One region of the Kouleothrix sp. 19917 genome, then DNA from elsewhere that is predicted to be linked to it. Evidence: riboswitches for the same ligand, from Rfam matches in the RefSeq annotation. Region 1 holds a riboswitch; each other region holds the start of a gene.

Evidence for each region. Region 1 has a riboswitch for S-adenosylmethionine ahead of mtnA (S-methyl-5-thioribose-1-phosphate isomerase). Riboswitches for the same ligand answer to the same signal wherever they lie in the genome.
Region 2: linked by a shared signal. The riboswitch ahead of M1P90_RS03850 (aminotransferase class V-fold PLP-dependent enzyme) and the one ahead of mtnA (S-methyl-5-thioribose-1-phosphate isomerase) in region 1 are both predicted to bind S-adenosylmethionine.
Region 3: linked by a shared signal. The riboswitch ahead of M1P90_RS21655 (methionine synthase) and the one ahead of mtnA (S-methyl-5-thioribose-1-phosphate isomerase) in region 1 are both predicted to bind S-adenosylmethionine.

Annotation. Positions count from the first base shown of each region.
Region 1 covers NZ_CP097099.1:7,873,272-7,875,530, reverse strand. The annotation lists gene M1P90_RS31600 (MBL fold metallo-hydrolase) at 95-868, opposite strand; SAM riboswitch class I at 1,073-1,254, shown strand; gene mtnA (S-methyl-5-thioribose-1-phosphate isomerase) at 1,297-2,259, shown strand, end outside.
Region 2 covers NZ_CP097099.1:969,115-971,373, forward strand. The annotation lists gene M1P90_RS03850 (aminotransferase class V-fold PLP-dependent enzyme) at 43-1,371, opposite strand; SAM riboswitch class I at 1,487-1,635, opposite strand; gene M1P90_RS03855 (glycoside hydrolase family 13 protein) at 1,968-2,259, shown strand, end outside.
Region 3 covers NZ_CP097099.1:5,348,558-5,350,816, forward strand. The annotation lists gene M1P90_RS21655 (methionine synthase) at 1-1,096, opposite strand, end outside; SAM riboswitch class I at 1,161-1,334, opposite strand; gene M1P90_RS21660 (response regulator) at 1,410-1,850, opposite strand; gene M1P90_RS21665 (sensor histidine kinase) at 1,882-2,259, opposite strand, start outside.

The sequences.
Region 1 (2,259 bases):
CGTTGCTTGATCGCACTGTTATCGTACCACAGAACCGCTTCTTCATGCATTCCTGCGCCCGGCCAATGCCAGTTTTACGATACGCAATCGTAGATCAGGGTTCGCTGATCTCGACGACCTGGCCGTCGTAGGCAAGGTGTACCGGCGCGGGCAGCTCGGCGTCAACGCTGGCATGCTCGACATCGTGCGTCATATGCACCAGCAGCGCCCGGGCCGGCTCAAGGTCGGCCACCACGGCGCAGGCCTCGCCAAGCGAAAAGTGTGTCGGGTGCGGCTTGGCGCGCAGTGCATTAAGCACCAGCACGTCGAGGTCGCGCAGCTGCGCCAGCGACGGCGCGGGAATGCTGCTGGCATCGGTGACATAGCCCAGGCGGCCAATCCGAAAGCCCGTGATCGTCCAGCTGCCGTGCTGCACATCGAACGGAACGATGGTAACACTACCAATGTCGAAAGGCACGCCGCTCTGGATCTCAACCAGCTCAAGCGCCGGCCGTGTCGAGCCTTCCGACGTATTCACAAACGCATAGCCGAAACGTTCGCGCACCATGGCCAGGGTGTTGGCGGTGCCGTAGAGCGGGATGGCGGCGCGCTGCGCGAAATTGAGTGGCCGCAAATCATCCAGGCCGAAAATATGATCGGCGTGGGCGTGCGTCAGCAGCACGGCATCGACGCGACGAATGCCGGCGGCCAGCGCCTGCTGGCGCAGATCGGGGCCGGCGTCGAACAAAATTGCCTTGCCATCGGCTTCCAGCAATGCCGATGTGCGCAAGCGCTTGTTATGCGGGTCGGGCGAGGTGCACACCGCGCACTCGCAGCCAATGACCGGCACGCCCATGGAGGTGCCGGTGCCCAAAAATGTCAATCGCATACCTGCGCCTGGCGTATGGCAATCGCGCGGCACGCCCCACAGGTTGCGCCGTCGCTGCATGAATTCTGTGTGCTCAATATTATAGCACACCGGCTTCGGGCGCGGCTGCGTGGCACAGCGCAGATGCACAAATGCGCCAAACGGCCCGTGGTTGCAGCGCGCCCGCGACTATGCTATAATCGCGGCTTGAAAAATGCATCATAATGCTCATCATGAGGGGCGGAGGGACTGGCCCGACGAAGCCCGGCAACCCCTGCCGATTTATGATTTGCGATTTTGGATTTACGATGAGGCGCTGCCGTCAATCGTCAATCGTCAATCGTCAATCGTAAATGGCGGGAAGGTGCCAATTCCTGCAGGCGCGTTATGCGCCTGAAAGATGAGAGGTAGCACGACAACGGCCTCTCGCGATGCGGGCGGCTTTTTCTATGAGTACTGACACAGCATATCAGCATATCTGGTGGGATGGCGACGCCGTCGGCTTGCTCGATCAGCGGCTCTTACCCAATCAGGAAACGTCCGTGCGCTGCACCAGCGTGGCCGAGGTCGCGCACGCGATTACTTCGATGCAGGTGCGTGGCGCGCCCGCGATCGGCTGCACGGCCGCGTATGGCATGGCGCTGGCCGCCCGCCAGCCCGCCGGCACCAGCGCCGCGCTGCTGGCGCTGCTCGAAGCGGCCAAAGCCACCCTCGACGCCAGCCGCCCCACGGCAGTGAATCTCGCCTGGGCCACCGAGCGCATGCTGCGCACCGCCCAGCGCCACGCCAGCGCCAGCCCCGCCGAGCTGCGCGACCTTCTGCTCACCGAAGCTCACGCAATCATGGCCGAAGACCTGGCAATGTGCCACGCGATTGGCGAATATGGCGTGGATCTTATTCCTGCGCGCGGGCAGGTGCTGACGCACTGCAATGCGGGCGGGCTTGCCACCGCCGGGTTTGGCACCGCGCTGGCGCCTATTCGCGTGGCGCACGATCGCGGGCGCGCCATGCATGTCTTTGTCGACGAAACGCGGCCATTTTTGCAGGGCGCGCGCCTGACGGCCTGGGAGCTGCAGCGCGCGGGCGTGCCGCTCACGCTGATCACCGACAACATGGCCGCCTACTTTATGCGCCAGGGCGCAATCGACTGCGTGATTGTCGGCGCGGATCGGGTGGTGGCGAACGGCGATGTTGCGAACAAGATCGGCACCTACGGGCTGGCGGTGCTGGCGCGCGCGCACGGCATTCCTTTCTATGTCGCCGCGCCCTCGTCCACGATCGACATGCGCCTGCCCGATGGTGATGCCATCCCAATCGAGCAGCGCGCCACCGAAGAAGTAACCAGCATTGGCGGGCAGCCGATTGCGCCGGCGGGTGTGGTGGCCGCGCACCCGGCCTTCGACGTCACGCCG
Region 2 (2,259 bases), 1.7 Mb from region 1:
GCCCGCTGACACTGGTGCAGCAAAGCGTTTCGCCCATCTGCCCTATACCGCCGCGCAGTCGAGCGCGGCGCGCGCGGGGAGGGAGCGGCGCAGGGCAGGTTGCGCTATCTCAAGCGCGCAGCGATTTTGAATGGCTGTGATGCCTTCCACCAGCGCATCAACATCGGCAAGGTCGTTGTAGATCGTGAAGCTGGCGCGCGCCGTTGAGGGCAGGCCCAGCCGCGCATGGAGCGGGTGCGCGCAGTGGCGGCCCGAGCGAATGGCAATGCCACGCTCGTCAAGCGCCAGCGCCAGCTCCTGCGGGGTAATTCCGTCCACGGTAAATGTCACCACGCCGCCACGCAGGCCGGGGTTGCGCGGGCCAAACACCTGCACGCCCGGCAGCTCATCGAAGCGCGCCAGGGCATAGGCCGTCAGGGCGCGCTCGTGCTCGCGCACCGCTGCCATGCCAAGCTGCGCCAGGTAGTCGGTAGCCGCGCCCAGGCCAATCGCCTCGACAAAGGCGGGCGTGCCCGCTTCGAATTTCAGCGGCGCATCTTCCCACAGCACCTCATCCAGCCCGACATCGCGGGCCACGTCGCCGCCGGTCAGGAAGGGCGGCATGGCGGCCAGCAGATCGGCGCGGCCATACAGCGCGCCAATGCCGGTTGGGCCAAGCATCTTGTGGCCGGAAAACACTACGAAGTCCGCGCCGAGCGCCTGCACATCCAGCGGCATATGCGGTGCCGACTGGCAGGCGTCGAGCACGACCACCGCGCCCTGCGCGTGCGCGTGCGCAATGATCGGCGCAGGGTCGGTGATGGTGCCAAGCACATTCGAAACGTGCGCGAAGCTCACCAGCCGCGTGCGGGGCGTCAGCAGGTCGTCGAGCGTACTCAGGTCGAGCGTGCCGTCGGCGGCGAGCGGGATGAGCCTGATGGTGAGATTGCGCTCGCGGGCAAGCTGGAGCCAGGGCAGGTAGTTGGCGTGATGCTCGAGCTCGGTCAGCACGATTTCGTCGCCGGCTTGCAGAAAGGTGCGCCCGTAGGAATAGGCCAGCAGGTTCAGCGCCTCAGTGGCGTTGCGCGTGAAGACGATCTGCGCCGGCGATTCCGCGCCAATAAACGCGGCGATCTTGGCGCGCGCCTGCTCGTACAGGTCGGTGCTGCGCTGGCTGAAACAGTACGCGCCGCGGTGCACATTCGCATAGGTCGAGCGATACAAGCCGTCCATCAGGTTGAGCACCTGGCGCGGCTTTTGCGACGACGCGGCGCTGTCGAGAAACACCAGCGGCCAGCCGTTGACGGTTTGCTGGAGCGCCGGGAAATCCTGCCGAATACGCGCAATGTCGAGACAGCCTGCGGTGCCTGGTGTGCCGGGGGTGCTGGTCATGGCCTGTTTCCTTTGTGTACAACATCAAAAAACGCCCATCGTCGTGGACGATGAGCGTATGTGCGCTGTGCGCTGCCGTGGCGCGCATACGCGCAGCCCCGGCATCAGCCGTCACCTCTCATCTTCCAGTCTGTGCTGCCGGATTTGGCACCCTAATGATCGAGTTTCGAGCCGTGCGCCTTTTTGTTTCGCACGATGCTCAAAGCCCTTTCCAGGGTTGTCGAGGCTTCATCGGGCCGGTCCCTCTGCCTCTCTGGATAAGAGTCTGTGCTTCTTCAGTTGTGCCGCGCATCTTACATTGCTTGATTTATTTTGTCAACTTTGAATTCGCGATGGCGCGGTTGGGAATTCGAGCGGTCTACTGCCCTTGCTGTTTTCTGTTTGGGCAGTCTCGACTACGTCGGTGGTCGAGACTGCCCAGAAAAAAGATTATTTTGGAGGGCTGACGCCCTCCAAACCCCCCGCTGAGCAAGTACGCAGTGCAGATCGTGGCGCAATTTGCCCGCGCCGCGATTGAACGGTATCATCCACTGCACAGAAGGAAGCAGCAGTACGCGGTGTCTGCGTGCCATTCCGCGATATGAGGAGCAAGCCTTATGCAAAACGCATGGTGGAAAGAAAGTGTCGTCTACCAGATCTACCCGCGCAGCTTTGCCGACAGCAATGGCGATGGTGTGGGCGATTTGCGCGGCATCATCGGCAAGCTCGATTACCTCAAAACCCTCGGTGTCGATGTTGTCTGGCTGTCGCCGGTCTACCAATCGCCCAACGACGACAATGGCTACGATATCAGCGATTATCAGGCGATCATGACTGAGTTCGGCACAATGGCCGACTTCGATGAGCTGCTGGCTGGCCTGCATGCGCGCGGCATCAGGCTGCTGATGG
Region 3 (2,259 bases), 2.5 Mb from region 1:
GGCGCTTGACTTTGCGCGACCCAAGCGTGTTGACGCGCTCGCCAATCATTGTGAGCGTGATGTCCTGGCGCAGCGCGGCGGCCTTCACGCCCGACGAAACGCTGGGAATGTATTCGATCTCGCGCTCGGCGGGGGCGCGCTCGAAGCCAAGCGCCGCTCGCAGGGCGCGCAGGTGCGCGGGCGTGGTACCGCAGCAGCCGCCCACCACATTCACGCCATACTCGCGCACAAAACCGCCCAGGATGCGCGCAAATGGCTCGGGCTCCATCGGGTACACGGTCTCGCCATCGACCTCGATCGGCAGGCCGGCGTTGGGGATGCACGAAATCGGCAGGCGCGAGTGCGCGCACAGGTACTGAATCGCCTCGCGCATATGCTCGGGGCCGGTGCTGCAGTTCAGGCCGATCACATCCACCGGCATGGCTTCCAGCGTGGCGATCACGGCCGGCACCTCGGTGCCGAGCAGCATGCGTCCCGACAGGTCGAGGAAGATCTGGGCCTGCACGGCCACGCTGCTGCCGGTTGCTTTCTTTGCGCGGCGGATGCCATCGAGCGCGGCCTTCACTTCCAGAATATCGACGCTGGTTTCCACCAGCAGCACATCCACGCCACCCTCGATCAGCGCGCTGGCCTGCTCGAAAAAGATGTCGGACAGCTCGTCGAAGGTGATGTTGGACAGCGCGGGGTCGTCGGAGGAAGGCAGCTTGCCGGTTGGGCCAATCGAGCCAGCCACATAGCGCGGGCGGCCATCCTGCGCCTGGTAGCGGTCGGCCACGCTGCGGGCCAGGCGCGCGGCGGCGATATTCAGCTCGGCGGTGCGCTCGGCCAGGCCCCATTCTTCCAGGCGCAGGCGCGTGCTCTGGAAGGTGTTGGTTTCCAGCACATCGCAGCCGGCCTCCATAAACGAGGCGTGAATCTGCTCGATCACGTCGGGGCGCGCAATTGCCAGGTAGTCGCGGTTGCCGTTGGTGCGCTCGCCGCCGTAGTCGTCGGCGGAGAGGTTGAAGGTGTCGATGCTGGTGCCCATTGCGCCGTCGTAGAGCAGCACGCGCTCGCGCAGCGCTTCGAGGTAGGTGGGTTTGGTGGCGTGTGTCACAGTATAGTATTCTCCTGGTTTTTGGGCATAAAAACACCCCACGCGCTGGCGTGAGGCTGTGTGTTCCTCATCTCCCAGCTTGCGCTGTCGGAGTTAGCACCGTGCCGAGATTTACGATTGACGATTTATGATTTACGAATGTGAGGCCGCAATCGTAAATCGTACATCCAAAATCGTAAATGGCTCGGGGGTTGCCGGGGTTTCACAGGGCCGTTCCCTCCACCCCTCTTGATGAGCGGTCTTCAATTGGCGCGCAGTATAGCAGCCGGGGGCGGGCTTGTCAACGCCGTGTTGCACATTGCGCAACGGCTGGCTACCACCAGAAGGTGTGGCCGCCAAGCATGCGGCGGATCTGTTCGCAGATTTTGTCGGGGTGGATGGGCTTGCTGATAAAGCTGTCGAAGCCGGCATCCTTGGCGCGCAGGCGCGTCTGGTGCATGATGTTGGCGGTGACGGCGGCAATATGCGCGCGCGCCGATTGTGGGTGAGCGCGCAGGCGCTTGAGCACCGAGAAGCCATCCTCGCCGGGCAGGCCAATGTCGAGCAGCACCAGATCGACCTGGGGCAGCGCCTCGATCAGCTGGATGAGCTTGGCGCCGCTGCCGCGATGGTAGAAGTGCTTGAAGCCAGCATATTTCAGCAGCTCTTCGATCACCAGGTAGGAATTGGGATCGTCTTCAACCAGGATGATATACGCATTTTCCGGGTTGTCGATCGGTGTTCGGTTGTGCTGGCGCGCAAATGGTTGCGTCATATCATTCACCTGCATGCAATGGTGGCAGCGGTTAATTCAGCACTGCCGGGCTTGACTCGGGCTGGGTTGAAAGGAACTCGGCTTCTTCGACCTTGATCGGCATGCTCATGCGCTCGCTCACGGCGCACATGTCTTCGGCAGTGACGGCCGGCACGGTAAAGCGGAATGTCGAGCCGTAGCCGGGCTTGCTTGTGACATTCAGCTGGCCGCCATGCAGCTCGACCAGGCGCCGGCTGATTGGCAGGCCCAGGCCAGTGCCGCTGTAGCGCCGCGAAAGCGTTTCGTCGGCCTGGCGGAATTCTTCGAAAATAATGTCGATATTTTCGGGCGCGATGCCAATGCCCGTATCTTCAACCTCGACAATCACCTGGCTGGCGTCGGCTTGTGCTTCGCCCGCGCTGCCATAGAC